Regions from separate parts of the Kineococcus mangrovi genome, predicted to be linked through region 1. Evidence: predicted binding sites of a transcription regulator. Region 1 holds the regulator's gene; each other region holds the start of a gene.

Evidence for each region. Region 1 encodes HrcA, which represses chaperone genes, less so after heat shock. Its sites were predicted from a motif close to GNTNGCACTCGGNNNNNCCGAGTGCNANC; they were not measured.
Region 2: a site for HrcA is predicted at 4,013-4,041, ahead of groL (chaperonin GroEL). Genes of this name have one in related genera too.
Region 3: a site for HrcA is predicted at 4,020-4,048, ahead of groES (co-chaperone GroES). Genes of this name have one in related genera too.

What each region holds. Positions count from the first base shown of each region.
Region 1 is NZ_JBGGTQ010000003.1:369,292-379,112, reverse strand. Features, by position in the region: gene AB2L28_RS07710 (N-acetylglutaminylglutamine amidotransferase) at 1-1,311, opposite strand, end outside; gene AB2L28_RS07705 (HIT domain-containing protein) at 1,334-1,699, opposite strand; gene AB2L28_RS07700 (SigE family RNA polymerase sigma factor) at 1,888-2,409, shown strand; gene AB2L28_RS07695 (Gmad2 immunoglobulin-like domain-containing protein) at 2,406-3,527, shown strand; gene dnaJ (molecular chaperone DnaJ) at 3,583-4,704, opposite strand; gene hrcA (heat-inducible transcriptional repressor HrcA) at 4,789-5,829, opposite strand; gene AB2L28_RS07680 (DUF3097 domain-containing protein) at 5,944-6,831, shown strand; gene AB2L28_RS07675 (DUF4870 domain-containing protein) at 6,854-7,267, shown strand; gene AB2L28_RS07670 (LLM class F420-dependent oxidoreductase) at 7,271-8,302, opposite strand; gene hemW (radical SAM family heme chaperone HemW) at 8,326-9,531, opposite strand; gene AB2L28_RS07660 (metal-sensitive transcriptional regulator) at 9,621-9,821, shown strand, end outside.
Region 2 is NZ_JBGGTQ010000003.1:14,876-24,696, forward strand. Features, by position in the region: gene AB2L28_RS06190 (aldose epimerase family protein) at 1-371, opposite strand, end outside; gene AB2L28_RS06195 (uracil-DNA glycosylase) at 513-1,169, opposite strand; gene napA (nucleoid-associated protein NapA) at 1,396-1,746, shown strand; gene AB2L28_RS06205 (cold-shock protein) at 2,159-2,362, shown strand; gene AB2L28_RS06210 (ATP-binding protein) at 2,412-3,806, opposite strand; gene groL (chaperonin GroEL) at 4,215-5,840, shown strand; gene AB2L28_RS06220 (suppressor of fused domain protein) at 5,968-6,573, opposite strand; partial or broken gene cofG (7,8-didemethyl-8-hydroxy-5-deazariboflavin synthase CofG) at 6,579-7,886, opposite strand; gene cofC (2-phospho-L-lactate guanylyltransferase) at 7,904-8,569, opposite strand; gene AB2L28_RS06235 (molybdenum cofactor biosynthesis protein MoaE) at 8,637-9,089, shown strand; gene AB2L28_RS06240 (FO synthase) at 9,106-9,821, shown strand, end outside.
Region 3 is NZ_JBGGTQ010000004.1:323,612-333,432, forward strand. Features, by position in the region: gene tsaE (tRNA (adenosine(37)-N6)-threonylcarbamoyltransferase complex ATPase subunit type 1 TsaE) at 1-349, shown strand, start outside; gene AB2L28_RS10460 (alpha/beta hydrolase) at 346-1,158, shown strand; gene tsaB (tRNA (adenosine(37)-N6)-threonylcarbamoyltransferase complex dimerization subunit type 1 TsaB) at 1,168-1,833, shown strand; partial or broken gene AB2L28_RS10470 (GNAT family N-acetyltransferase) at 1,851-2,351, shown strand; partial or broken gene rimI (ribosomal protein S18-alanine N-acetyltransferase) at 2,412-2,822, shown strand; gene AB2L28_RS10480 (class I SAM-dependent methyltransferase) at 2,815-3,990, opposite strand; gene groES (co-chaperone GroES) at 4,196-4,492, shown strand; gene groL (chaperonin GroEL) at 4,594-6,210, shown strand; gene AB2L28_RS10495 (WhiB family transcriptional regulator) at 6,338-6,640, opposite strand; gene AB2L28_RS10500 (MerR family transcriptional regulator) at 6,996-8,021, shown strand; gene AB2L28_RS10505 (response regulator transcription factor) at 8,224-8,835, shown strand; gene shbA (RNA polymerase sigma factor ShbA) at 8,951-9,811, shown strand; gene AB2L28_RS10515 (hypothetical protein) at 9,808-9,821, shown strand, end outside.

The DNA of each region.
Region 1 (9,821 bases):
CCCGGCCCGGGTGAAGTGGCGCTCGACGAACTCACGGGACACGTCGCCCGCCGTCGTCCACTGCGGGTTCAGCACCTGCGCCACCTGCGCGTGGTCGCGGTCGAAGAACGCCCGCGCGTAGGCATCGACGCCCTCGGCGGGGCTGAGCCCGGTCAGCGGCGGGTACCAGTGGTACCCGCCGAACACCTCGTCGGCGCCCTGCCCCGACTGCACGACCTTGATGGTCTGCGAGACCTGCTGGGAGAGCAGGTCGAAGGCGACGACGTCGTGGCTGACCATGGGTTCGGCCATCGCCCCGACCGCGTGCGAGAGGGCCCCGACGAGTTCGTCGCCGGTGACGCGGATGCGGTGGTGGTTCGTCCCGAACCGCTCGGCGATGACGTCGGAGTAGGCGAACTCGTCGCCCTCGCGGCCGCCGACGGACTCGAACCCGATGGAGTACGTCGCGAGGTCCTGCTGGCCCTGCTCGGCGAGCAGCGCGGTGATGAGGCTGGAGTCCAGGCCGCCCGAGAGCAGCACCCCGACGGGGACGTCGGCGACGGTGCGCCGGCGCACGGCGGTCCGCAACGACTCCAGGACGGCGTCCTCCCAGTCCCGCTCGGAGAACCCCGCGAACTGCTCGCGCCGCACGTGCTCGGGGGACCAGTACCGGTGCTCGCGGGAGGTCCCGTCGGGTTCGACGACGCGGACCGTCGCCGGCGGCAGCTTGCGCACGCCGGCCAGCACGGTGTGCGGGGCCGGGACGACGGCGTGCCAGGTGAGGTAGTGGTGCAGCGCGACGGGGTCGATGGTGGTGTCCACGTCGCCGGCCGCCAGCAGCGCGGGCAGGCTCGAGGCGAACCGCAGCCGGCCCGGCGTCTCGGCCAGGTACAGCGGCTTGATGCCGAGGCGGTCGCGCATCAGCACCACGCGGCCGGTGTCCCGCTCGTGGACGACGACGGCGAACATGCCGACGAGGTGGTCCACGACGTCGGCGCCCCAGCGGTGGTAGCCCTTGACGATGACCTCGGTGTCGGACGTGGACACGAACCGGTAGCCGTACCCGGTGAGCTCCTCGCGCAGCTGCGGGTAGTTGTAGATGCAGCCGTTGAAGACGGCCGTCAGCCCCAGCTCGGGGTCCTGCATGGGCTGGGCGCCGCACGCCGACAGGTCGATGATCGACAGCCGGCGGTGCCCGAAGGCCACCCGGCCCTGGGACCACACGCCCTCCCCGTCCGGTCCGCGGGGCGCCAGCGTCTGCGACATCCGCTGCACCGCCGCGACGTCGGCCGCCTTCCCGTCGAACCTGACCTCACCGCACAGACCGCACATGGCGCCCCATCCAACCCTGTGATCAGCCGGGCGGCCAGGTGAAGTCCCGGCCGCCGAGCACGTGGCCGTGCACGTGGAAGACCGACTGGCCCACCGCGGTGCCCGTGTTGAAGACGAGGCGGTGCTCCCCGCCGCAGCGCTCGTCGGCGATGCGCTGGGCCACCTCGACGAGCCGCGCGAGGGCCTGCGGCGAGGCCGCCGCGAGCTCGGCGACGTTCTCGTACCGCTCGCGCGGGACGACCAGGACGTGGACCGGCGCCTGCGGGTTCACGTCCTCGAAGGCGACGACGAGGTCGTCGGAGTGCACGATCGTCGCGGGGACCTCCCCGGCCACGATCTTGAGGAACAGGTCGTCGGGGGCGCGCTGCACGCGGGAGACCTCGGCCATGCCCCCGAACGCTACTCGCGCGGCCCCCGGGCCCGGGTCGTCGGCCCCTGGCTCCCGACGATCGAGAGCGAGGGGCCGACGGTTCGGACCCCGAGCCTGCGCGGTGCGGCGAAGATCTTCCGGTTGGATGTCAACCGTGACCCTGCGTGACTCGTCTACACGGTGTGATGGTGATGAGGGAGCGCGCGGTGGTCGCTGACGACCCGCGCTCGTGGTCGGCCGACGAGGCCGTCGGGGCGCTGTACGCGGCGCACTGGCGGCGCTTCGTGGCGCTCGCGACCTCGCTCATGGGCGAGTCCGCGAGCGCCGAGGAGGTCGTCGCCGACGCCTTCGTCACCCTGCACCGGCGCTGGGACCGGCTGGCGGACAAGGGGTCCGCGGTCGCCTACCTGCGCACGAGCGTCGTCAACGGGGCCCGGGACGTGCTCAAGCACCGCGTCGTGGCCGACCGGCGCCGCCCCCTGCCCGACCCCGCGCCGGAGGGTCCGGAGGAGCACGCCGTGCGCGCCTGGGAGCACCGCTCGGTGCTGGCGGCCCTCGACGGACTGCCGGTCCGGCAGCGGGAGGTCCTGGTGCTGCGGTACCAGGGCGAGATGTCCGAGCAGGACATCGCCGACGTCCTCGGCATCAGCCGGGGCGCCGTGAAGACGCACGCGCACCGCGGGCTGTCCGCGCTGCGCGAGGTGATGAGCGGGGAGGACCAGCAGTGAACGAGGTGACCCCGTCGGGTCCCCTGCCCGACCCCGACGGTGACGACGACCTGAGCCCCACCGCGCGGCAGCTGCGCGACGCCCTGGCCGCCCGCGCGGCCGCGGCACGCCCCACCGACCGTCTCGAGGAGATCCGCATGACCAGCCGAACCACCCGTCGCCGTTCCCGCGCCTGGGCCGCCGTCGCCGGGGTCGCCGCCGTCGTCGTCGTGGGCGGGGGCGCCTACGCCGTCACCCTGCGCGCCGACGACGACGTCAGCACGGTCGCCGCGAGCACGTCCGCCGCGCCCGAGTCGTCCTCCGCGGCCCCCTCGACGTCCGCGGCCACCGGCGCCGCCCCGTCGACGACGACGGACGCCCCCGCCACCTCCTCCGGCGCGGGGACCAGCGCGGGGACCGGTGCGGCCGCCGGGTCGCTGCCCTCCGGCGCCGCGACCGTCCCCGTCTACTGGGTGGGCGGGCAGCCGGCGAGGTTGTTCCGCGAGTACGTGGAGGCCGGGACCGGCGGGAACGACCCGACGAACGCGCTGCGCGCCATGCTGGCCGGCGAGCCGTCGGACCCGGACTACTCCAGCCCGTGGTCGGCGGACCCGGACGCGACCGTGACGTCCGGCGACGGCCGCCTCGTCGTGGACCTGTCGGCCGCGGCCGTCGGCGGCGGCGCCGGGCCCGGCGGCGGCGAGCTCGCCGTGCAGCAGCTCGTCTACACCGTCACCGCGGCCGCGGGTGCGAACGACCCGGTCGAGGTCCGCGTCGACGGGCGGGTCCGTCCGGACCTGTTCGGGACCAGCGTCGCCGAGACGGTCTCGCGCGCCCCGCAGGCCGACGTGCAGGCCCCGGCGTGGATCACGTCGGTCACCCCGGCCCGCGGTTCGGTGACGGTCGAGGGTGTCGGCACCGCCTTCGAGGGCACGCTGCTGTACACGCTCACGAACACGGCCGGCACCGAGGTCGCCCGGGACGCCGTGCAGGCGGGGGCGAACGGGACGTTCGGCGAGTTCAGCTTCACGGCGCAGGTGCCCGCGGGCACCTACGTGGTCGCCGTCTACGCCCCGGACGAGTCCGGTGGCGAGGCCGGCCCGGTGACCGGGGACACCAAGACGGTCACCGTCCCCTGAGCGGGGTCCGGCGGGTTCCCCCGGGGGGACCCGCCGGTCGCGTCCGGAGCCGGGGTCAGCGGCCGGAGAAGCGGTCGCGCAGCTTGGAGAAGACGCCCTGGTGCGTCTCGGACAGCTTCCCGGCCGGCCGGACCTCCCCGCGCAGCTCGGCGAGGCGGCGCAGCAGCTCCTCCTGCTCCTCGTCGAGGTCGCGGGGGGTGAGGACCTCGAGGGTGATGAGCAGGTCGCCGCGGCCCTGCGCGCGCAGGTGCTCGGCCCCCTTCTGCTTCAGGGTCACGACCTCACCGGCCTGGGCGCCGGGGCGCACGTCGACCTGCTCGTCGCCGTCGAGGGTCTCCAGCGGGATGCTCGCGCCGAGCGCGGCCGCGGTCATCGGCACCTGCAGCGTGCAGAGCAGGTCGTCCCCGGAGCGGGAGAACACCGGGTGCGGGCGCTCGTGGATCTCGACGTAGAGGTCCCCGGGCGGGCCACCGGCCGTGCCGACCTCGCCCTGGGAGGCCAGCTGGATGCGGGTGCCAGTGTCGACGCCCGCGGGGACGCGGATGGTCAGGGGGCGGCGCGCGCGCACGCGGCCCTCCCCCGAGCACTCCAGGCACGGCGAGGGCAGCACGGTGCCGAACCCGCGGCACGTCGGGCACGGCTGCTGGGTCATGACCTGCCCCAGCAGGGAGCGGACGACGCGCTGGACCGAGCCCTGCCCGTGGCAGATGTCGCAGGTGGCCGGGCTGGTCCCGGGCTGGCAGCAGGACCCCTTGCACGTCGGGCACAGGACCGCGGTGTCGACCTGGATGGCGCGCTCGCCGCCGAAGGCCGCCTCGGCGAGGTCGACGTCGACGCGGATGAGGGCGTCCTGGCCGCGCTGGGTGCGGCTGGCCGGGCCGGGACCGCGGCCGCCCCCGCCGCCCTGGCCGAAGAACGCGTCCATGATGTCGGAGAAGCCGAACCCGGCCCCGAAGCCGCCCGCCGCGCCGCCGGGCGCGGCGCCGCCCCGGTCGTAGGCCGAGCGCTTGTCGGGGCTGGACAGCGTCTCGTAGGCCTGCGAGACCTCCTTGAACTGCTCCCCCGCGTCGGGGTTGACGTCGGGGTGCAGCTTGCGCGCGAGCTTGCGGTACGCGCGTTTGATGTCCTCCGTGGAGGCGTCGCGGGAGACGCCCAGGACGTCGTAGTAGTCGCTCACGAGGTCGGGGTTCTCCTGTCGGTTCTCTTCCGGGTGCGGGTCGGGGGGCGGGTCACTACCGGGTCACCACCGGGTCACCGCCGCTCACGAGGCGAGGATCCGCGAGACGTAGCGTGACACCGCCCGCACCGCGGCCATCGTCGTCGGGTAGTCCATGCGGGTCGGACCCAGGACGCCGAGGCGGGCCAGGACCGTCTCGCCGCCGTAGCCGGTGGTGACGACGGACGTGCCGTCGAGGCCGAGGTGGAGGTTCTCCGCGCCGATCCGCACGCTCAGGGCACCGCGCTCGGTGAGGTCCTCCTCGGCCAGCTCCTGCACGAGCCGCAGCAGCACGACGTGCTCCTCCAGCGCCTCCAGGACGCTGCCCAGCGACAGCGACAGGTCGGACCCGGACCTGACGAGGTTCGACGTGCCGGCGATGACGACGCGCTCCTCCAGGGAGGCGGCGAGGCAGTCGCCGAGGGCGGCGGCCACCTCCGCGGCGATGGCGATGTCGGCCGGCGGCGTCTGCTGCACGAGGTCGGTGAGCGCCTCGCGGGCCTCGCGCAGCCGCTTGCCCGCGACCGAGGCGTTCACGCGCGTGCGCAGCGCCGCGAGCGAGACCCCGAGCGTCTCGACGTCGACGGCCGAGCGGACGTCCAGGACGCGCTGCTCGACCCGGCCGGAGTCGGTGATGAGCACGAGCAGCGCGCTGCGCCCGCCGACACCCACGAGCTCGACGTGGCGCACGCTGGCCCGCGACAGCGAGGGGTACTGCACGACCGCGGCCTGCCGCGTGATCTGGGCCAGCAGCCGCACGGTCCGGTCCACGACGTCGTCGAGGTCGTCGGCGCCGTGCAGGAACGTCTCGATGGCGCGCTTCTCGGCCGGCGTCATGGGCTTGACGTTGGCGAGGCGGTCGACGAACAGGCGGTAGCCCCGGTCGGTGGGGATGCGCCCGGCGCTGGTGTGCGGCTGGGTGATGTACCCCTCGTCCTCCAGCACGGCCATGTCGTTGCGGATGGTCGCCGGGGACACCCCGAGCTGGTGGCGCTCGACCAGCGCCTTGGACCCCACCGGTTCGTGCGTGGAGACGTAGTCCTCCACGATGGCCCGCAGCACTGCGAGCCTGCGGTCGTCGCTCATCCACCCCTCCCGGTCTCGCTGTTGGCACTCATCACCTGCGAGTGCCAAGTCTAGGACGTGCGCCCCGGCCGCGCCTCCACCCTCCGGCGCGGGTCGCTCGTTAGCGTGCCGCGGGTGAGCCCCACGCCCCGCGCCAGCGACAGCGCCCACGACCGGTACGGCACCGACGTGCTGTCGTCGGACCCGCACGCCCGCACCCGCGCCAAGCCCGTCCACCGCGACGAACCGGCCGTGCGCGGGCTCGTCGTCGAGGACGTCGACACCGGCTGGGTCGGGGCCGTGGTGCGGGTCGAGAAGAGCGGCGGGGTCCACGTCGTCGTCCTCGAGGACGCCAGGGGCCGCACCCGCACGTTCCCCCTCGGCCCCGGGTTCTGGGTCGACGGCCAGCCCGTCCGCCTCGTGGCGCCCACCGCCGCCGGCCCGGCCCGGCCCACCCGCACCGCCAGCGGCTCCGTCGCCGTGACCGGGGCCACCGCCCGCACCGCTCGCGCCTCCCGCATCCTCGTCGAGGGCCGGCACGACGCCGAGCTCGTCGAGAAGGTCTGGGGCGACGACCTGCGCGTCGAGGGGGTCGTCGTGGAGATGCTCGACGGCGTCGACGACCTCGACGCCGCGATCCGGGAGTTCGGGCCCCGCCCCGGCCGCCGCATCGGCGTCCTCGTCGACCACCTCGTGCCGGGCTCGAAGGAGTCCCGCCTCGTGGCGAAGGTCGCCACGAGCCCGCACGTCCTCGTCCTGGGGCACCCGTTCATCGACGTCTGGCAGTCCGTCCGGCCGCAGCGGCTGGGCTGGACGCGGTGGCCGACGATCCCGAAGGGACAGGACTGGAAGCACGGGATCCTCACCGAGCTGGGCTGGCCGCACGCGACGCAGGCCGACGTCGCGCACGGGTGGAAGCGCATCCTCGGCACCGTCCGCACCTACGCCGACCTGGAGCCGGCGCTGCTGGGCCGGGTGGAGGAACTCGTCGACTTCGTCACCGCCGACCTGGCGGACCGCTGAGCGAACCGGGAGGATCGAGACCGTGAGCCAACCGCCGTACCCCCAGCAGCCGCCGCACGTCCCCGCGCCGATGTCGCCGTCCGACGAGCGGATGTGGGGGATGTTCGGGCACCTGTCCGCGATCGCGGCGAGCTTCATCAGCCTGCCGTTCCTCGGCCCGCTGATCATCTTCCTGGTCTTCAAGGACCGCAGCGGGTTCGTGCGCGGGCACAGCGCCGAGGCGCTGAACATGACGATCTCGGTGATCGTCTACGAGCTCGCGCTGGGTCTCGTGCTAGGGCTCTTCACCCTCGTGACGTTCGGCGCAGGTTTCATCTTCTTGTGGGTGGCGTGGATCCCGCCCGTCGTGTTCCTCGTGTTCACGATCCTGGCGGCCGTCGCCGCGAACCGCGGTGAGGTCTACCGCTACCCGCTGATCTTCCGGCTGGTGCGCTGAGGCTCACGCCACGGCGCCCAGGTCCGCCACGGCGTCCGTGCCGAGCGGGACCAGCGCGACGGTCGTGACGCCGGCCCGCTCGTAGTCCGCGAGCCGCCGGCGCACGGCGTCGACGGACCCCACGAGGCTGGTCGCCTCCACCAGACCGGCCGGGACCCGCTGCACCGCCTCGTCCTTGCGGCCGGCGAGGTAGAGGTCCTGGACGGCGTCGACGGCCTCGCCGAACCCCAGGCGGCGGCCGAGGTCGGCGTAGAAGTTCGCCTCCTTCGAGCCCATCCCGCCGACGTAGAGCGCGATGAGCCGGCGCACCGGCAGTTCCGCGCGTTCGCGGTCCTCCCCCGTCGCGCCGGTCAGGACGAACGGCACCGACGCCGTGACCTCGAACCGCTCCGGGGGGCTCGCCCGGCGCGCGAAGCCCGCGGCCAGGCGCTCGGTGGACTCGGAGACGTTCTCGGGCACGAGGAACGAGGGCAGCCAGCCGTCCGCGATCTCGCCCGCCAGTTCCACGTTCCGCGGTCCGACGGCCGCGAGGTGGATCGGCAGGTCCGCCCGCGGCGGGGGTTGCATGAGCTTCAGCGGGATCCCCGGCCCGCCCGGCAGCGGCAGCGTGAGGTGCTCTCCCGCGAACGTCGAGTCCTGCCGGGCCAGCAGCTGCCGGACGAGGGCGACATACTCGCGGGTGCGGGCGAGGGGTTTGGCGAAGGGCTGCCCGTACCAGCCCTCGGCGACCTGCGGCCCGGACACCCCCAGGCCGAGGCGGAACCGGCCGCCGGACAACCCGTCGAGGGTGGCGGCCGTCATCGCGGTCGACGCCGCAGCCCGTGCGGGGACCTGCAGGACGGCCGACCCCAGGCCGATGCGGCTCGTCTGCCCGGCCAACCAGCCGAGGACGCTGACCGCGTCGGTGCCGTAGGCCTCGGCGACCCAGACGGAGGAGAACCCCGCGTCCTCGGCCGCGCGGGTCAGCGCCAGCGCTCGCGCGGCGGCGGGCCCGACCGGGCCGGTGAGGTAGCCGACGCTGAGCCCGAGGTCCATGGCCCGCACGCTACCGGCGCCGGTCAGTCCAGCAGCCGCCGCACCACCGCGTCGGCGAGCAACCGCCCACGGCGGGTCAGGGCGACCCGGCCCCCGGCGGCGGGGGCGAGCAACCCGTCGAGCAGGAGCTGCGCCGTCTGCGGCCGCACGCCCCACCAGGCGGGGTCGAAACCCTCGGCCAGCCGGGAGCGCAGCAGCACGTCCTCGACCCGCCGGTCGTCGGCCGACAGGCGTTCGCGGGCGTGGGCGGGGGACGTCGCCGCGTCCAGCCGTCCCGCGTAGGCGCTGGGGTGCTTGACGTTCCACCACCGCACCCCGCCGACGTGGCTGTGCGCCCCGGGCCCGATCCCCCACCAGTCCCCGCCGCGCCAGTAGGCGAGGTTGTGCCGGCACGCGAACTGCGGCTCGCGGGCCCAGTTGCTCACCTCGTACCAGCCGTACCCGGCGGCGGTGAGGGCGTCGTCGACGACCTCGTACTTGTCGGCCTCGTCGTCGTCGGAGGGTTCGGGGACCTCCCCGCGGCGGACCTGGGCGGCCAGCTTCGTGCCCTGCTCGAGGATGAGCGCGTAGGCCGAGACGTGGTCGGGGGCGCAGTCCAGGGCGGCGTCCAGGCTGGTGCGCAGGTCGTCGACGGACTCCCCGGGGGTGCCGTAGATGAGGTCGAGGCTGACGTCGAGGCCCGCCTCGCGGGCCCAGCGGACGGCGAGCGGGACGCGGGCGGGGTCGTGGGTGCGCTCCAGGACGGCCAGGACGTGCGGCACGGCCGACTGCACCCCGAACGAGACGCGGGTGAACCCGGCCTCGCGCAGCCGGGCCAGGCCCTGCGGGGTCACGGAGTCGGGGTTGGCCTCGGTGGTGACCTCGGCGCCGGGGGTGAGGCCGAACTCCTCCCGGACGGCGCAGAGCATCGTCGCGAGGTCGTCGGCGGGCAGCAGCGTGGGGGTGCCGCCGCCGAAGAACACCGTCTCGGCGGGGCGCACCGCCTCCCCCAGCACCCGCGCGGCCAGCCGGACCTCGGCGGTGGCCGTGCGCGCGTAGGCGGCCTGCGACGCACCGCCGCCGAGCTCGGTGGCGGTGTAGGTGTTGAAGTCGCAGTAGCCGCAGCGGACGGCGCAGAACGGGACGTGCAGGTAGACGCCGAACGTGCGGTCGCCGGCCCCGGCGAGGGCCTCGGCCGGCAGGGCGCCGTCGGTGGGGACGGTCTCGCCGTCGGGCAGGGTGCTCGGCACGCCCCCAGTGTCACCCCTGCCCTCGGGTGCCCTGGTACCCGTAGGGGGTAGGGGTTGCGAAACGTACCCCCGAGGGGTACCAAGGAGGCATGGAGCACGGACCGGGGTACGCCGGGGAGAAGGACGAGGTCCTCAAGCGGTTGCGCCGCGTCGAGGGCCAGGTGCGCGGGCTGCAGCGCATGGTCGAGGAGGACGCCTACTGCATCGACGTCCTCACCCAGGTCTCCGCCGCGACGAAGGCCCTGCAGGCCGTGGCCCTGTCCCTGCTCGACGACCACCTCGGGCACTGC
Region 2 (9,821 bases), 350 kb from region 1:
TCCTCCGCCGTCCACACCCGCTGGTCGAAACCTTCCGCCCCGCCGTGCAGGGCGTTGGGGCCGTCGTTGCGGGGCACGGTGTGCTGGACGCCGTCGAGGGTGAACCGCCCGCCCGCCAGCCGGTTCGCCACCCGGCCCACGCTCGCGCCGGGGTAGCCGTCGGCGGCCTCGTACGCCGCGACGTCGCCGAGCGCGACGACGACGTCGCCGAGCTCGCCCCGGGCGTCGGGGACGCGGACCCGGTGCAGGGTGGCGCCGCGGGTGAGGACGGCCGCGGAGGCCCCGGAGGGCAGGCGGAGCTCCCACCGCTCGACCGGCTCACCGCGCCGGGTCCGGCCGAAGGGGCTGCGCTGCACCGTGGGGGACGTCATGGGGTGATCGTGCCCTAGGTCGGGTGACGCGCCTGCCCCACCCCGGTCCAGCGGCGCCGGGGGTCGGACCGTTGGCCCCTCGCTTTCGATGAACGAGAGCGAGGGGCCAACGGTCCGAACCCCGCCGGAGGCGCGACGGGGTCAGCTCAGGCGCCAGTCGATCCCCGTGCCCCCCGCCTCGCGCAGCAGCGCGTCGACGCGGCTGAAGGGGCGCGAGCCGAAGAACCCGCGCGAGGCGGACAGGGGGCTGGGGTGCACGCCCGCGACGACGGGGACGCCGTCGAGCAGGGGCTGGACCTGCTGGGCGTCCTTGCCCCACAGCAGCGCGACGAGCGGACCGCCACGCGCGGCGAGGGCGCGCACCGCGGCGTCGGTGACGGCCTGCCAGCCCAGGCGCCGGTGCGAGCCGGAGCTGCCGGCGCGGACGGTGAGGACGCGGTTGAGCAGCAGGACGCCGGCCCCCGTCCACGACGACAGGTCGCCGTGCGCGGGCGGTTCGACGCCCACGTCCTCGCGCAGCTCGCGGCCGATGTTGACGAGGCTGCGCGGCAGCGGTCGCACGTGCGGCTCCACGGCGAAGCTCAGCCCGACCGGGTGCCCCGCGGTGGGGTAGGGGTCCTGGCCGACCAGCAGCACCCGCACCCCGTCGAAGGGCTGGCGGAACGCGCGCAGGACGTCCCCGGCCGCGGGCAGCCAGTCACCCGGCTCGGCCGCCAGCGCCGCGGAGACCCGCTCGAGGTCGGCGCGCACCGGGGCCAGCGCCCGCGCCCAGCCGGGGTCGAGGTCGTCGAGGCCCAGACCGGCCGGGTCGGCGGCCGTGGCCGGGAAGGCCGGGGGGAGGCGTGAGGCGGCCGGGTCGGTGGTCACCCGGGGGACGGTACCCACGCCCGGGCGGTGCCGCGCCTGCTGCGCCTGCCACGCCTGCCGCGCCACGCGGGCCGAGGTGGACGTCGATGTCGGGGTGCGCTCCTAGACTTGCCGCTCGAGCTGCTGGCCGGGGGCTCGGTCGAGAGGGGTGGGGCACGTGGACAGCTGGGACGCGACGGCACGCATCGAGTCCGAGGCGCCCGCGGGGGGGTCGGTGGGCGAGGCCGGGGGCGGGTCCGAGGCCGGCCGGCTGCCCGAGGGGTTGACCCGCCGGGACGCCGAGATCCTCGCCTTCGAGCGCCAGTGGTGGAAGTACGCCGGCGCCAAGGAGCAGGCCGTGCGCGAGTTGTTCGACCTGTCCCCGACGCGGTACTACCAGCTGCTCAACGCGCTCATCGACACCCCGGCGGCCCTCGCGCACGACCCGATGCTGGTCAAGCGGCTGCGCCGGATGCGCTCGAGCCGCCAGCGCGCGCGGTCGGCCCGCCGTCTGGGCGTGCAGCCCTGAGCGCTCGGGGTCACCGCCCCCGCCAGCTCGCCGCGCGCCGCGGTGCGCACCGCACGCGCCGGGGCCCGACCGGGGTCGCGGTGCTCGTCCTCGTCTGGGTGCTCGTGCTCGTCGCCGTCGCCGTCGGGGTCGACGCGGCCCTGCGGGTGGTCCTGCAGCCGGTGCTCGGGGTCCTCGACGGACTCCCGTGACCCGGGCGTCGTGACCGTTCCGTGAAGACGAGGTTCACAGAACCTTGTCCCACGCGCCCCCGGCCCCACTAATCTGTGCCTCGGTCGATCAGTTCGAGGAGCACGCCCTCCCCGGGAGCGCACATCGGACGTGCCCCACGGCCCCGTGGCCGCGGGCAGCGTGAGACCCGTGCCCGGCGCGCGCCGGGGGCGTCTTCCGCTCGCTGCACCAGGAGAAGGCAATGGCTCAGGGCACCGTGAAGTGGTTCAACGCCGAGAAGGGATACGGCTTCATCACCGTCGACGACGGTGGTGCCGACGTGTTCGTCCACTACTCCGCCATCGTGGCGGACGGCTACCGGTCCCTCGAGGAGGGACAGCGGGTCGAGTTCGAGGTCGGTCAGGGGCAGAAGGGCCCGCAGGCCGAGAGCGTGCGCGGGCTCTGAGTCGGCTCGCGGGCGACCCGGTTGCGGGTCGCCCGCGGTGCGGACCCCGTCACCTGACCAGGAGGAAATCGGCGAAGGAGACGGGGACGACGCGGCTGTCCTCCACCTCGACCTCATTCGCGTCCTGGCAGATCAGCACACCGGTCGAGGCCTCGTTGGCGGGCAGGTCCAGGAAGGCCGTGAGTCCGCGAATGTCTTCCTCGGGGTGGATGCGTCGTTGGTACTTCACCTCGATGGGCACTCTGCGCGTTCCGACCGTGACGACGAAGTCCACCTCCGGTGTGCCTGGCCTCTCCGGGAGGTGGGCGACGTCGAGACCGGACAACGTCGTGAGGTAGTAGCCGACGACACTCTCGACGAGGTGACCGGCGAGCGAGGACAGGTGGGGGCTGCCCGCCAGGCGGACGGGGTCCAGCGGAACCTCTTCCTGGAGCCAGGCCGCACGCACACCGTGGTCGCACAAGCACAGTCGGGCGCTGCTGCGCTGCTTCTTGAGACGGATCTCCAGAGCAGGCACCTGCCGCACGAGGAGGCTGCTGTCGAGGAAGTCCAGGTAGTGCCGGATCCGCTGGTCCCCCACGTTCGCCTGGAGCCTGGTGCGGGCCTCCGTCGCCAGCAGAGCCGGTCGAGGAGCCTGGCCCGCGTAGCGGCAGGCCAGGCGGAAGACCTCCTCCAGCAGTTGGGGGTCCCGCTTGCGGCCGCGGTCCCCCAGCCGGAGGTCGTGCTGGATGACGCGACGCACGACGGTCTCGTTGAGCTGGTCGGCGACCTCGTTCCACGGGACGTCGGCGTTCACGTGGGAGCGGGGGTAGGCGCCTCGCTCCGAGAAGGCGGCCATGGCGAGATCGCGCACGTCGCTCCGGGCGGCACCGTGCTTCCGGAGACCACTCCAGAAGTCGGCGGTCAGCCAGTCCGCCCAGCCGTTCTCCCGCTGGAACGGCGGGAGCTGTCCGTAGCCGCGGACCTCGGCGATTTCGGACAAGCGCAGGGTGCCCAGGTCGAAGGACTGCAGGCGACCGGCGAGGCTGTCTCGTCCCAGTCCGATCCGGAGGGCTGAGCTGCCGGTGACGACGCAGACGACATCGGTGTTGTCGACCAACTGCTTCAGCTGAGCGTCCCAGTCGGTGAGGTTCTGCGCCTCGTCCAGGAAGAGCACCGCTTGTCGGCCGGCGTGGGCTGCCTCGTTGAAGGTCTCGCCCAGCACGTTCGTCTCGTACCACGCTGCCACGTCGAGCAGCGCGTGGGACGAGCGCCGGAGCGAGGGCACGTCCTCGAACTGGGCCCTCAGGATGGAGCGGGCAGGAAAGCCGCTGGACAACAGCCGTTGGATGAGCTGCTGCTGGAGGGTCGACTTGCCGACCTGTCGAGGACCCCGGACCAGCAGGACCGGTGCCAGGGGCTCGGCGATCCGGGCGAGGAGACGGTCGAACAGCCAGCGTTCCACCGGAGGCAGTCGCTGCTGCGGTCGACCCGTCCACCACGGGTTCTGGGTGGACAGGTCTGCCACGGTCAACCCGCCCCCGACGGGAGCTTGGCTGCTCAGGTCCAGGTCGGGTGCCATGGCCCGAGTGAAGCACGGGGGTGGAGCGCGGGGGGCGGAGCCCGGGAAGGGTGACGTGGAGGTGCAGCGCCCGGTGCCGTGCAGCGGGGGTTTGCACTCGACGGGGGAGAGTGCCAACATTGGCGTTGGCACTCTCGAGTCGAGAGTGACAACTCGACCCGGGAGCGAAGCTCCCCGGCCGGATCGGTGAGGCCTGCGGGCGCCGGGGGACGTGACCCCGGGGTCCCCGGCCGTCCGTCGCGGGCGCCGTTCCGACCACCCACCGCCCGTCTTCTGGGAGGAACACCAGGCATGAGCAAGATCATCGCCTTCGACGAAGAGGCTCGTCGCGGCCTCGAGCGCGGGATGAACCAGCTCGCCGACGCGGTCAAGGTGACGCTCGGCCCCCGGGGCCGCAACGTCGTCCTGGAGAAGAAGTGGGGCGCCCCCACGATCACCAACGACGGTGTCTCCATCGCCAAGGAGATCGAGCTCGACGACCCCTACGAGAAGATCGGGGCCGAGCTCGTCAAGGAAGTCGCCAAGAAGACGGACGACGTGGCCGGTGACGGCACCACGACCGCGACCGTCCTGGCCCAGGCGCTCGTCCGCGAGGGTCTGCGCAACGTGGCCGCGGGTGCGAACCCGATGGGCCTCAAGCGCGGCATCGAGAAGGCCGTCGAGGCCGTGACCGAGCAGCTGCTCGGCGCCGCCAAGGAGGTCACCACCAAGGAGCAGATCGCGGCCACCGCCGGGATCTCCGCCGGCGACGCCTCCATCGGCGAGCTCATCGCCGAGGCGCTCGACAAGGTGGGCAAGGAAGGCGTCATCACCGTCGAGGAGAGCAACACCTTCGGGCTCGAGCTCGAGCTCACCGAGGGCATGCGCTTCGACAAGGGCTACATCTCGCCCTACTTCGTCACCGACGCGGAGCGTCAGGAGACCGAGCTCGAGGACCCCTACGTCCTCATCCTCAACTCCAAGATCTCCACGGTGAAGGACCTGCTCCCGCTGCTGGAGAAGGTCATGCAGTCGGGCAAGCCGCTCGTCATCGTCGCCGAGGACGTCGAGGGCGAAGCCCTCGCGACGCTCGTCGTCAACAAGATCCGCGGCACCTTCAAGTCCGTCGCCGTCAAGGCCCCGGGCTTCGGCGACCGCCGCAAGGCCATGCTCGGCGACATCGCCATCCTCACCGGTGGTCAGGTCATCTCCGAGGAGGTCGGCCTCAAGCTCGACACCGCCGACCTCGACCTGCTGGGCCGCGCCCGCAAGGTCGTCGTCACCAAGGACGAGACCACGATCGTCGAGGGTGCCGGCGACGCCGACGCCATCGCCGGCCGCGTGGGCCAGATCCGCGCCGAGATCGAGCGCAGCGACTCCGACTACGACCGCGAGAAGCTCCAGGAGCGTCTCGCCAAGCTCGCCGGCGGCGTGGCCGTCATCAAGGCCGGCGCGGCGACCGAGGTCGAGCTGAAGGAGCGCAAGCACCGCATCGAGGACGCGGTCCGCAACGCGAAGGCCGCCGTCGAGGAGGGCATCGTCGCCGGTGGTGGCGTGGCCCTCATCCAGGCCGGTGCCGCGGCGTTCGAGAAGCTCGACCTCGTCGGTGACGAGGCCACGGGCGCGAACATCGTCAAGGTCGCCGTCGAGGCCCCGCTCAAGCAGATCGCGGTCAACGCCGGTCTCGAGGGTGGCGTCGTGGCGGAGAAGGTCCGCAACCTGCCCACCGGTCACGGCCTCAACGCCGCCACCGGCGAGTACGTGGACCTGCTCGGCGCGGGCATCAACGACCCGGTCAAGGTGACGCGCTCCGCGCTGCAGAACGCCGCCTCCATCGCGGCGCTGTTCCTCACCACCGAGGCCGTCATCGCCGACAAGCCGGAGAAGGCCCCCGCGGCCCCGGCCGGCGACGGTGGCATGGGCGGCATGGACTTCTGAGTCCAGCCACCCCCGGCACCACGTAGCACCGGCACCACCCGCGAGGGCGGTCTCCCGTTCGGGGGGCCGCCCTCGTGGCGTTCCCGGGCACCCGCCCGCGCGGGGTCGAGCGGGGCGGCGGTGCGGTTCAGACGACGGCGTCGCGCGTCACGTCGTAGAACGCCACCTCGGCCGCCTCGAACCGCTCCTCCAGTGCGTCCAGCCCGTGCTCCAGGAGGAACCGGCGTTCGCTCTCGTGGACGGGGACGGCCTGCAGCCAGTGCACGTCGACCCCCGGTTCCAGCCGGTACCGCGACAGCCGCGGGAAGTTCCCCGGCGCGGTGAGCAGCAGGTGCTCGGTCCGGCCGCCGAGCAGGTCGGCGACGATCCCGGGGAACACCGTCGAGGGCGACAACGGCCAGGGTTCCCCGAGCGCGGCGAAGGCCGAGGCCACGAGCAGGCCCGTGGCGAGGCGCTCCTCCACGTCCTCCAGCACGGTGACGAGCTCGACGCGCACGTCGACGCCGGACCCGGGACCGCCCACCAGGTTGGGGGAGCGGTGCATCGTCAGCGTGGACACCGAGGTGAACCCCGGCCCGGGGGCGTCGGCCGCCGTCAGCACGTCGAGGGACAGCGTCTCGTCGCGGTTGAGGAACTCCTCGATCTGCGGACGCCCGTCGGGCACGAGCTGCTCGCCCACGAACCGCGCCATCCGCACCTCCGCGTCGCTGGGGGGCGGCGCCGGGACGCTCACGCGGCCCTGCCCACGGGCCGGGCGGACTCGCGCGCGAGCCCGGTCGCCGGGTCGGCCAGGGCCGCCACCGCGGCGTGCAGCTCCGGCGCGATCCACGTGTCGCTCCCCGCGAGGGCGTCGAGGACGAACCGCGGGTGGGCGGTCAGCCGCTCGGCCAGCCGGAACCCGGCGGCGCGGGTCGTCGCGGCCAGGTCGTCGAGCTGGGGCCACGGCCGTTCGGGGTTGACGTGGTCGGGGGTCAACGGGGACACCCCGCCCCAGTCATCGACGCCCGCGGCCAGGAGCTGCTCGCGCTGACCGGGTTCGGACAGGTTCGGCGGGGCCTGCAGCGACACGTCGGCACCCAGCAGCAGCCGCGCGACGGCGATCGTCGCGACGTACTCGGGGTGCTCCAGGTCGGCCTCCCCGCGCATCGCGGTGTCGTCCTTGGCGCGGAAGTTCTGCACGATGACCTCCTGGATCCCCCCGGTCTCGCGGGCGACGTCGCGCAGGGCCAGCAGGGAGTCGACGCGTTCGGCGGACGTCTCGCCGATCCCGAGCAGCACGCCGCTGGTGAAGGGCACGCGCGCCCGGCCCGCGTCGCGCAGCACCCGCACCCGCAGCTCGGGGTCCTTGTCCGGGGAGCCGTAGTGGACCTGGCCGGGTTCGGCCCACAACCGCCGCGACGTCGTCTCCAGCATCATCCCCATCGACGGGGCCAGCGGCCGGGACGCCGCGAGCGCCTCGTAGGACATGACGCCGGGGTTCAGGTGCGGCAGCAGACCCGTCTCGTCCAGGACCCGGCGGGCCAGGTGCTGCACGTACTCCAGGGTCGAGGAGAAACCCCGGTCGGCGAGCCACGCGCGGGCGGCCGGCCAGCGGTCCTCGGGGGCGTCGCCGAGGGTGAACAGGGCCTCCTTGCAGCCCATCGCCGCGCCCTCGCGGGCGATCGCGAGGACGTCCTCTTCGGACAGGTACAGCACGGGCAGGCGCCCCGGCACGGTGGCGAACGTGCAGTAGTGGCAGCGGTCCCGGCACAACCGGGTGATGGGCACGAAGACCTTGCGCGAGTAAGTGATCGTGCCGGGACGACCGGCGCGGCGCATGGCCTCGTCCCGCACGGGGCGCGCCAGGGCGCACAGCCGGTCGAGGTCGTCGCCGCGGGCGTGCAGCAGGACGCGGGCGTGCTCGCGCTCGGCGCCGGCCCCGTCCCAGCCGTCGGCGCCGCCGCGGGCCGCGGACTCCAGCGCCGCGGCGAGCTCCGCCGCGCTCGGGGCGGGTTCGGGCGGGGCGGCGTGCCGGGTGCGGGCGGGATCGGGCAGGGGGGTGCTCACGGGGTTCTCTCCGGGTCTCAGCAGCGGGGCCCGGCGCAGCCCGCCGGGAGGTCGAGCGCGGTGGGGGCCGGCACGTCGCGGGCCAGCGCCACCCGCGTGCGCGGGCCGACGCCCAGGGTCAGGGCCGAGCGCAGGTCCTCGACGGTGTCGACGTCGCGGCGCAGCGACGGCAGCGGGTCCGTCAGCGCCACCGCGCCGGCCTCGAGGTGGCGCCGGGCCGAGTCGGGTCCGAAGCGGTGCGGCACGTCGCCGTCGGGGTCGGTCAGCAGGACGCTGCCGGACCCGGCGGCGTCGGTGACCAGCGCCGGGCCGGGGACCGTCAGCGCCCGCGCGAGCGCGCGCCCCAGGTCCTCGACGCGCAGCGCGGGCAGGTCCCCCAGCAGGACGGCCGTCGGCCCGCGCTCCAGACTGGCCAGCCCGGCCGCCACGGCGACGGCGAGCCCCGGCCGGCCGGGGGAGACCGTCCCCACCCCCAGGCCCCGGACGGCGCGCAGCACCTCGGGGTCGTCGCTCACGCACACCAGGAGACCCACCCCGGGCGTGTCCCGGCACGCCGTCAGGCAGTCCAGGGCCATCGCCAGCGCCAGCTCCCGGCGCTGCCGGTGCGGCAGCGCCAGTCGCGTCTTCGCCTCGTCGCCGCCCTTGACGGGGACGAGGACCCGCCAGCCGCTCACGTGCGTCACCGGGCGATCCTCTCCCACGGTCCGGACTTGCGGAACACCTGCCCCGACGGGCACCTACCCTGTCGGCGTGCAGCCACTCGCCCGCCTGAGCGCACCCGCCCGCCGCGTCGCGCGGACGTCCGTGGGTCCCGAACCGCTCGACGTCGCCGAGCACGCCGCCCTCGTCGGGGACGCCGCGGCCGGGGCGGTCGTGACCTTCGGCGGGGTCGTGCGCGACCACGACCACGGCCGGTCGGTGCGCGAGCTGGAGTACGTGGGTCACCCCAGCGCCGCGGACGTGCTGCGCGAGGTCGTCGCCGAGGTCGTCGCCGGATGCGAGGTGGACGCGGTGGCCGTCGGTCACCGCGTCGGGCACCTGGCCGTCGGGGACGTCGCCTTCGCGGTCGCGGTCTCCGCGGCCCACCGCGCCGAGGCGTTCGCGGCGTGCGCGCGGCTCGTCGACGAGGTCAAGGACCGGCTGCCGGTGTGGAAGCACCAGCACTTCGCCGACGGCACCTCCGAGTGGGTCGCCTGCCCCTGAGGGTTAGCCTCGGGCGGTGCCAGCCCCGTCCGCCCTCCTCGCCGACGCCCTCGCCGCCGCGGCTCACGACCACCGCGCCCTGACCGACGAGCAGGCGGTGGTCCTCCTGGGCGCCGACGGCGACGACCTGGACCGCCTCGCCGCGCTCGCCGACGACGTGCGCCGCGCCCGGGTCGGGGACGCTGTGACGTTCGTCGTCAACCGCAACCTCGACGGCGAACGCGTCGGCGCCGACCTGCCCCACGTGCGTGAGCTCGTCGCCGAGGCGGTGGCGCTGGGGGCGACCGAGGTCTGCGTCCAGGGCCCCGTCCCGGACCGGGCCGGGCCGGAGGGCTCCCTCGCCCTCGTGCGCGCGGTCGCCGAGGGCGCCGGGGCGGCCGGGGTGCACCTGCACGCCTTCCGGGTCCCCGAGGTGCTGCGGGCCGCCGACCTGCGCGCGTCCACGCCCCGCGCGTTCCTCCGGGCCGCCCGCGACGCCGGGCTCGGGTCGGTGCCCGGCACCGCCGCCAAGGTCCTCGACGACGCCGTCCGCACCGAGCTCAACGGCGGGGTCCCCGACCTGCCGGTGTCGACCTGGGTGGACGTCCTGCGCACCGCCCACGAGACCGGGCTGACGTCGACGTCCACGCTCGTCCACGGCGGCCCGGAGACGCCCGCGCAGCAGGTCGCGCACCTGCGGCTGCTGGCCGGGCTGGCCGCGAGCACGGGCGGCATCACGGAGTTCATCGCCAT
Region 3 (9,821 bases), on a different contig from region 1:
GCTGGGGGTGCGCGGGCCGGTGACGTCCCCGACGTTCGTCATCGCCCGCGAGCACCCCTCCCTCGTCGGCGGGCCGGTGCTGGTGCACGTCGACGCCTACCGGCTCGGCTCCCTCGCGGAGGTCGACGACCTCGACCTCGACACCGCGGCCGAGGAGGCCGTGACGGTCGTGGAGTGGGGCCGCGGGTTCGTCGAGGAGCTGGCGGGGGACCGGCTCGAGGTCGACCTCCTGCGCCCGCACGGGGCGGCCCCGATAGGCACCGACGCCGAGGGCGAAGCCCCCGTGGAGCCCCGTCGGGCGCGGGTGCTGGGGATCGGTGGGCGCTGGGCGGGGGTGCGGCTCGCGTGAGCGCCGAAGGGTCGCTCGCCGGGCGGACCGACGACGCCCGGGTCCACGGCTTCGCGCGCCGGCACGCGGTCCGCCCGCGGGCGGGCGTCCTGGTCCTGCACGGGTTCACGGCCACCCCGCTGTCCGTGGCGGGCTGGGCCGAGGAGTTCCACGCCGCCGGGTTCGACGTCGAGGTCCCGCTCCTGCCCGGGCACGGCACGACCGTCCCCGACTGCGAGCGCACGACGTGGGCCGACTGGCTCGGCGCCGCGCAGGCCGCGCTGGACCGGCTGGACCACGAGGTGGTCCTCGTCGCGGGCATCTCCATGGGCGGGGGTCTCGCCCTGCGGCTGGCGCAGCTGCACCCCGACCGCGTGCACGGTCTCGTCCTGGCCAACCCGGCCGTGCTCCTGGAGCCCTGGAAGCTGGCGGCGGTGCAGACCCTGGGCCGGGTCCTGCCGCGCTGGCCCGGCGTGGCCGGGGACCTGCGGGACACCTCCGCGCGGGTGCTCGCCTACGAGCGCACGCCGCTGCGCGCGCTCGTCTCCCAGACCGGCGGCTGGCGGGACGTGCGCCGCGACCTCGCCCTGGTCCGGCAGCCCGTGCTGCTGCTGCGATCGCGTGTCGACCACGTCGTCCCGGCGGCTTCGTCGCGGGCCGTGCTGGCCGGGATCTCCTCGGCCGACGTCTCGGAAGTGGTGTACGCCAACAGCTTCCACGAGCTGACGTCGGATCGCGACGCCCCCGCCGTGTTCGCCGCCTCGGTGCGCTTCGCCCGCCGCCGGGCGCACCCCGACCACCCGGGCGGGACGGGTCCGGGCCCGGCCTAGACTCCCGCCGTGCTGCTGCTCGCGCTCGACACCGCCACCGACGGCGTGGCGGTCGCCGCCCACGACGGGGAGCGGGTCCTCGCCGCCGCCCGGGCGGGGACGGCCCGCAGCCACAACGAGGTCCTCGTCCCGACCGTCGCCCAGGTGCTGCGCGCCGCGGGCCGGGAACGCCGCGACGTCACCGACGTGGCCGTCGGGGTCGGCCCGGGGCCCTTCACCGGTCTGCGCGTGGGGATCGCCACCGCCCGCACCCTCGCCCTCGCGTGGGGGGCCCGCGTCCACGGCGTCTGCTCCCTGGACGCCCTCGCCGCCGAGGCCGCCGCGCGGGGACGGACGGGGGAGTTCCTCGTCGCGACCGACGCCCGCCGGCGCGAGGTCCACACCGCGCGGTACGCGGTCGCGGGCGGCTCGCTGCGGCGGACCGCGGGCCCGGACGTGCTGCGCCCGGCCGACGTGGTCGTGGACGTGCCGGTCGTGGGGTCGGGGACGCGGCTGTACCCCGACGTCCTCGGCGGGGAGCAGGGCCCGTTCGACGTCGACGGCGGGGCGCTGGCCCGGGTCGTCGTGGACGCGCTCGCCGGGCGTCCCGGTCCCGGGCTGCTGCCGCCCGAGCCGCTCTACCTGCGCCGGCCCGACGCGACGGCACCGGGGGCGCGCAAGCGCGTCACGGCGTGACCGGCCGGGGACCCGACGTGCGGCTGCGCCTCGCGGCACCGGCCGACCTGCCCCGGCTGCAGGACGTCGAACGCGCCGCGGGCGAGGCGTTCCGGTCCCTGGGCATGACCGCCGTCGCCGACGACGACCCGCCCGCCCTCGACGTGCTCGCCGCCCACCAGGAGGCCGGTCGCGCGTGGGTGGCGGTCGAGGGGGACGGTCCGGCCGAGGTCGTCGTCGGGTACCTGCTGCTCGACCTCGCCGGCGTCGACGGCAACGGGCACGTCGAGCAGGTCACCGTCCACCCCGGCCACGCCCGCCGCGGCACCGGCCGGCGCCTGCTCGCCCTGGCCGCCGACGTCACCCGCGCCCAGGGGCGCCCCGCGCTGACGCTGACGACGTTCGCCGACGTGCCGTGGAACGCGCCGTGGTACCGGCGGCTGGGCTTCCGCGACGTCGCCGACCCCGGTCCGCAGCTGCGGGCCCTGGTCGCGCACGAGGCCGGGCTCGGCCTCGGCGCGTGGCCGCGCGTCTGCCTCGGGCTCGACCTGACCGGTCCGGCCCTGCGGGACATGCGCTGGTGGGACGTCGCCGACGTGCACGCCCTCGAGACCGACCTGTTCGGCCGCGGCGCCTGGAGCGTCGAGGCGTTCTGGGGGGAGCTCGCGCAGCCGAACCGGCGCTTCCTGGTCGCCGAGGAGGACGGGCGGGTCGTCGGCTACGGCGGGATCGTCGTGGCCGGCGCCGACGCGGACGTGCAGACCATCGGCGTCGCCCGCGACCAGCAGGGCCGCGGGACGGGCCGGGCCCTGCTGCGCGAGCTGCGCGCCCGGGCCGTCGCGGCGGGCGCGAGGCACCTGCTGCTGGAGGTGCGCGCGGACAACGAGCCGGCGCAGCACCTCTACCGCAGCGAGGGGTTCGAGCAGATCGCCCGGCGGGCCCGGTACTACCAGCCCGAGGACGTCGACGCCCTCGTCCTGCGCGCCTCGATCACCGGCCCGGTCAGCTGAGCGGTTCCACCACCAGCGCGCTCTGCCTGCCCGCCACGCGCGTCAGCACGATCGTCGCGGGCCGGGACCCCTTGAGCGCCAGCTGCCTGCGCAGCTGGTCGGGGTCGACGGCCGTCCCGCGCTTCTTGACGGTCAGCGGCCCCACGTCGCGGGAGCGCAGGTGCGCCCGCAGGCTCTTGAGCCCGAAGGGCAGCACGTCCAGGACGCGGAAGGACCGGGCGAACGGGGAGGTGACCTCCGCGTCCGTCGTGACGTAGGCGATCGTCTCGTCGACGAGCCGGCCGCCGAGGTCGGCCGCGACCCGCCCGACGAGACCGGCGCGGATGACGGCCCCGTCGGGTTCGTGCAGGTACCCGCCCACCCCACCGACCTCCGCGACGGGCAGGTCGGTGTCGTCGAGCTCGACCGCGGCGTCCTGGCGCACGACGCGGGCGCTGCGCCCGGTGCCCGGGACGGCCAGCGGGCCGCACCACAGCGCGCACTCGACGACCTCCCCGTCCACCGACGTCCACTGCGCCTCCGCGCCGGCCGGCACCAGCTCGTGCGGCAGGCCCGGGGCGAGCTTGGCGCCCGTCACCGGGACGCGGGCCGCGGTCGCCAGGACGAAGGACAGGGGAGGGGAGGTGGCCTCGGGGTCGAAGACGCGCCGCCCGCCCGAGGTGCGCCGGGCCGGGTCGAACCACGCCCCGTCCCCCGGCCCCAGCTCGTCCACGACTCCCGCCGTGACGTCCTCGCAGCGGACCGGGACGCCGAGGTTGTGCCCGGCGACCGCGGCCGTGACCGGATCGGCGTCGACGGGCAGGACGGTCAGGCCCGCGTCGAGGAAGGCGAGGGAGTCGGCGCCGACCCCGCAGCCGAGGTCGGCGACGCGCTGCACGCCGGCGGCGGCGAAGCGGCGGGCGTGCTCGCGGGCGACCACCGCGCGGGTGGCCTGCTCGGTCCCGGCGGCGGTGAGCAGCAGCCCGGCCGCCCGGGCGCCGAACTTGGCCGCGGCCCTGGCCCGCAACCGGGACTGGGTCGTGGCCAGGGCGGCGAGCGCCGGGTCGTGACCCGCGCGCCGCAGCCGAGCGGCGAGCGAGACCGGGTCGGCGTCGGTGGTGCCGGCCAGTTCGGTGAGCAGGGCGCGGCCCGCCGGCGAGAGCAGGGCGTCGACGTCGGCGGTGTTCACCCGGAGGATGCTCTCAGAGCCCCCCTGCGTCTGGCACTCGTCAGGGCTGAGTGCTAGCGTCTCGCGCAGCGTCGGTGGCACTCCCCGGTGGGGAGTGCCAACGGGGCAGCGGCCGTCCGGCACCCGCGACGACGGTCGTCCGCTCCCCACCGTTCCGACCGTCCCGCACACCAGTTCGCTGAAGCAGAAGGGGAGGGCCGCACCAGTGTCGGTCTCCATCACTCCGCTCGAGGACCGCATCGTCGTCAAGCCGCTCGACGCGGAGCAGACGACCGCTTCCGGTCTCGTCATCCCGGACACCGCCAAGGAGAAGCCCCAGGAGGGCGAGGTCCTGGCCGTGGGCCCGGGCCGCGTGGACGACAACGGCAACCGCGTGCCGGTCGACGTGTCCGTCGGCGACAAGGTCATCTACTCCAAGTACGGCGGCACCGAGGTGAAGTACGGCGGCGACGAGCTGCTGATCCTCTCGGCGCGCGACGTCCTCGCCAAGGTCGCCAAGTAAGCGGCACGAGGTCCTGACGCCCCGGGCACCCGTTCTCCGGGTGCCCGGGGCGTCCCTCGTTCCCCGCTCACCGACCTGCCCGACCCGGAAGGAAAACGCACATGGCCAAGCAGCTCTCGTTCGACGACACCGCGCGCAAGTCCCTCGAGCGCGGCGTCGACGCCCTCGCCAACGCCGTCAAGGTGACCCTGGGCCCCAAGGGCCGCAACGTGGTCATCGACAAGAAGTGGGGGGCGCCGACGATCACGAACGACGGCGTCACCATCGCCCGCGAGGTCGAGCTCGAGGACCCGTACGAGAACCTCGGCGCCCAGCTCGCCAAGGAGGTCGCCACCAAGACGAACGACATCGCCGGTGACGGCACCACCACCGCGACCGTCCTGGCCCAGGCCCTCGTCAAGGAAGGCCTGCGCAACGTCGCGGCCGGCGCGGCCCCGGCCGGCCTCAAGCGCGGCATCGACGCGGCCGTCGAGGCCGTCAACGACAAGCTCCTGTCGCTGGCCCGCGACGTCGACGGCAAGGGCGACATCGCCCACGTCGCGACGATCTCGGCCCAGGACGCGACCGTCGGCGACCTGCTCGCCGACGCGTTCGACAAGGTCGGCAAGGACGGCGTCATCACGGTCGAGGAGTCCTCCACGACCGCCCTCGAGCTGGACTTCACCGAGGGGATGCAGTTCGACAAGGGCTACATCTCGCCGTACTTCGTCACCGACGCCGAGCGCCAGGAAGCGGTCCTCGAGGACGCCTACGTGCTCGTGCACCAGGGCAAGATCTCCACGGTGCAGGACCTGCTGCCGCTGCTGGAGAAGGTCCTCAAGGCCTCCAAGCCGCTGCTGATCATCGCCGAGGACGTCGACGGCGAGGCGCTGTCGACCCTGGTGGTCAACAAGATCCGTGGCACCTTCAACGCCGTCGCGGTCAAGGCCCCCGGCTTCGGGGACCGCCGCAAGGCGATCCTGCAGGACATCGCCACCCTCACCGGCGCGCAGGTCGTCGCCGAGGAGGTCGGCCTCAAGCTCGACCAGATCGACCTCGACGCGCTGGGCACCGCCCGCCGCATCACGGTCACCAAGGACGACACGACGATCGTCGACGGCGCCGGCTCGGCCGACGACATCGCCGGCCGCGTCGCCCAGATCAAGGCCGAGGTCGAGCGCACCGACTCCGACTGGGACCGCGAGAAGCTCCAGGAGCGCCTCGCCAAGCTGTCCGGTGGCGTCGTCGTCATCAAGGTCGGCGCGCACACCGAGGTCGAGCTCAAGGAGAAGAAGCACCGCATCGAGGACGCCGTCTCCGCGACGCGCGCCGCGATCGAGGAGGGCATCGTCGCCGGCGGCGGCTCGGCCCTGGTGCACGCCGTCTCCGTGCTCGAGGACGGCCTGGGCAAGACCGGGGACGAGGCGACCGGTGTCGCCCTCGTGCGCAAGGCGGCCTCCGAGCCGCTGCGCTGGATCGCCGAGAACGCCGGCCTCGAGGGCTACGTCGTGGTCGAGAAGGTCCGTTCGCTCGAACCGGGCAGCGGTCTGAACGCCGCGACGGGTGAGTACGTCGACCTGCTGGCCGGCGGGGTCCTGGACCCGGTCAAGGTGACGCGCTCCGCGCTGCGCAACGCCGCCTCGATCGCGTCGATGGTCCTGACCACCGACACGCTCGTCGTGGACAAGAAGGAGGAGGAGCCCGCCGCCGCGGGTCACGGTCACGGTCACGGCCACTGACCCCTCCTGACCGCGTCCGTCCGCGGACGCACGAAGGGCCCGGTCCCCTGGGGGGACCGGGCCCTTCGTCGTTCCGGGCACTGCTGCCGTGCGCCGCACCACACCGCGCACGGGGTGGAGCGGGGTGTCAGCCGACGGCGCGCATCCCGCGCCGACGCTCGGTCGCGTAGACGGCTTCGCGGTCGTCCTCGGTCATGCCGCCCCACACGCCGTAGGGTTCGCGCACCTTCAGCGCGTGCTTGCGGCACATCTCCAGGACGGGGCAGCCGGCGCAGATGGCCTGGGCGGCCGCGTCGCGGTTGCGGCGGGCGGGGCCACGCTCACCCTCGGGGTGGAAGAAGAGGTTCGGGTCGGCTTCGCGGCAGGAGCCGTCGAGCTGCCACTCCCAGACGTCGGCGACGGGTCCGGGGAGACGAGAGATCTCGGCCATGGTGGTGCGCTCCTCGCTGGAGGGGACGTGCTGACTGATCGCGACGTTACAACCGAGTCAGAAGTTGTTCAAGCCCCTGGGTCGAGGTCGTCACCGATCGGGTCAGGACCCGGTCCCGCGCGGGTGGCCGCCGAGCCGGCGGCCGGGTGAACAACTCTTTGAACCAGGTGTGAACAAGGTGCAGAGAGCAGGTGTCCCCGCCACCCGAACAACGTCGACCGTGCGCTGAACAACCGTGAACAGGGTTGGCGCGGTGAGGCGAGTGGCGCGGCGGGGACCGTCGCGACAGACTTCGGCCATGCCGTCCGCCGTCGACCCCGTCAACGGGAGCGCGTCCGCGCCGCCCGCGCCGCGCATGACCCTCACCGTGGCGGCCGTGGCCCGGCGGCTCGGCGTCGCCCCGGCCACGTTGCGGACGTGGGACCGGCGCTACGGCCTCGGGCCCTCCGAGCACACCGCGGGCGCGCACCGCCGCTACTCCGCCTCCGACCTCGCCCGCCTCGTGGTGATGCGGCGCCTGACCCTGGAGGGGGTCTCGCCCGCCGAGGCGGCGCAGCTGGCCGCGACGACGGCGGTCGCCGGCGGCGGGTTCGCGCTGGCGAGCGTCTCGACGATCCCGACGGCGGTCATCGAGGCGGCCGTGACCGACGCCGCCGCCATCGCCGGGCCCACCTCGGGTCTCCTCCCCCCGGGTGCCAGCGGCCCGGAGGGCCCGGACGCCGTCCGTCCCGACGAGTCCGAGGACGCCGAGAGCCGTCCCTCACCGGCCCTGCCCGGTGCTGACGCGCCGGGTCGGGCCGCCGTCGACGACGAGGACTGGGCGGTCGCGAGCCTGTCGGACCGCTTCGCGGACGAGGTCCGCGTGCGCGGGGTCGCCCGCGCGTGGGACGAGGTGCTCGGCCCGGCCTCGGCCGCGCGGGACGCGGCGATGCACGCCGCCGTCGCCCGCGCCCTGTCCGCCCTCCCCACCGCCGACGGCGAGCGGGCGGTCCTGCTGGCCGGAGCCGGCACCGCCGACGACCGGGACCGCACCCCCGTCCTGCTCGCCGCCGCGGCCGCGCTGGCCGAGCGCGGTGCCGGGGCGCGCAGCGTCGGGGACGGCGTCCCGGCGCGGATGCTCGCCGCCGCCGTGCGCAGGGTCCGGCCGCCGGCCCTGCTGCTCGTCGCTCCCGGGGCCACCTCGCGCGAGGACGTGCTGCCCGAGCTGGCCGACCTCCTGCGGGTGCGCCCGGCCCCCCTGCTCGTCGTGCTCGGCGGGCCGGACCTCGTCGCCGACCTGCAGCGGGTGCGGGAGGAGGCCGCCGGCCCCGAACGCGACCTCGTCCCGGTCGCCGGTCTCACCGAGGCCGTCGCCGCCTGCGTGGGGGCCGTCTCCTCGTGAGCACCACCGGGGACCGACCGCTCTCGTAGGGGCTAATAACACGGCGACCGGGTAGTCGTCCAGTCTCCGGTGCTTCTCGTCGGTCCCAGGCGCTCAGGTCGGGTCCAGGGTGTGCCGACAACTCTCTTCGTGGGGCACCCGACGTGCGCCGCAGCGGGGCCACGGACGGCCACGCTCCACCCGCACAGGGAAGAGGTTTGTGGTGGCAACGGTACTGGTCTGCGATGACCTTCCGCTGGCCCGCGAGGCCATGCGACGCATGGTGGCGGCCGTCCCGGGCGTGACCCGCGTCGTGGGTGCGAGCTCGGGCGAAGAGGCGCTGCAGCGGTGGCCCGTGGAACGGCCCTCGCTGGTGATCATGGACGTGCGGATGCCCGGCATCGGCGGGGTGGAAGCCGCTCGCCGGCTGCTCGCCCGTCACCCGGAGGCCAACGTCCTCATGGCCACGATGGCCGAGGACGGCGACGGGGTGGCCCGCGCGGTCGCCGCCGGCGCACGCGGCTACCTGGTCAAGGACGTCTCGCGCGAGGAGCTGGCCACGGCCGTGCTCCAGGCGCTGCAGGACGTCAGCCGCCGGCGCGCCGGCGGCCGCACCCGCACGGTCCTCACCGGCCGCGCGCCGGTGCTGACCGAGCGCGAGCAGCAGGTGCTCGTCGGCATGAGCCGCGGGCGCAGCAACGCCGAGATCGGCCGCGAGCTGTTCCTCTCGGAGGACACGGTGAAGACGCACGCGCGTCGGCTGTTCCGCAAGCTCGAGGCGGCCGACCGTGCTCAGGCGGTGGCTGTGGGATTCCGCTGGGGTCTCGTACGGTAGGCGGGTGAGCCCGGGGGGCGACGAGTCCGTCGATGCGCGCGGCGGCCGGTCCGACGCAGACTCCCGACACGCGGACGGCGGACGTGACGTCGGACGTGACGTCGGTGCCGTCGTCGTGCCCGACACCCCCCGGGTCGAACGGTCCTCCCCGGACCTGGAGGTCGACGGGGACCTCGGCGCTCCCGGTGACCTGGTCCCGGGCGCGGTGGACGGGGTGCGCGTCGAGGCCCGGCCCGGTCCCGACCTCCAGGTCGACGGTCGTCCCACCGACGGGGAGGACGACCGGCCCGGCCGGAGCCACGACCAGGACCACGACGAGGACGAGGGGGCAGGGGCGACCCGGCACCCGTCGGCGGGGGAGCGGGGTGTAACGCCCGGTCGTCCCGCGACGATGGACAGTTCGGAAGCCGGGGGGCTCCAGGCACTGGCGGCGCGTGCCCTGTCGGGGGAACAGGGCGCCGTCGCCGACCTCCTGGCAGCGGTTCGCCGCCTCGTCCACCGTTACTGCCGGGCCAAGCTCGGGCGCCTGCCCGGAGCTGATCACGCCGCAGAGGATGCGGCACAGGAGGTCTGCATCGCCGTGTTGACGGCCCTGCCCCGCTACAAGGACACGGGACGCCCGTTCGAGGCGTTCGTGTACCGGATCGCGGCCAACAAGGTCGCCGACGCCCAGCGCGCCTCCTACCGCGCTCCCGTCCCGACCGACGACGTCCCCGACGCCGCGACGGCCGAGCCGGGCCCCGAACAGCTGGCCCTCGACGCCTTCGACGCCGAGACCGTCGGCCGGCTGCTCGACACGCTGCCGCCCAAGCTGCGCGAGATCATCACGCTGCGGGTGGGGGCGGGCATGTCCGCCGAGGAGACGGGCCGTGCCCTGGGCATGACGGCCGGGGCCGTGCGGGTCGCCCAGCACCGCGCCATGCAGAAGCTGCGCAAGACCGCCCTCGAGGACGCCTCCCTGCAGGTGGCGCCGTGAACGGGGACAC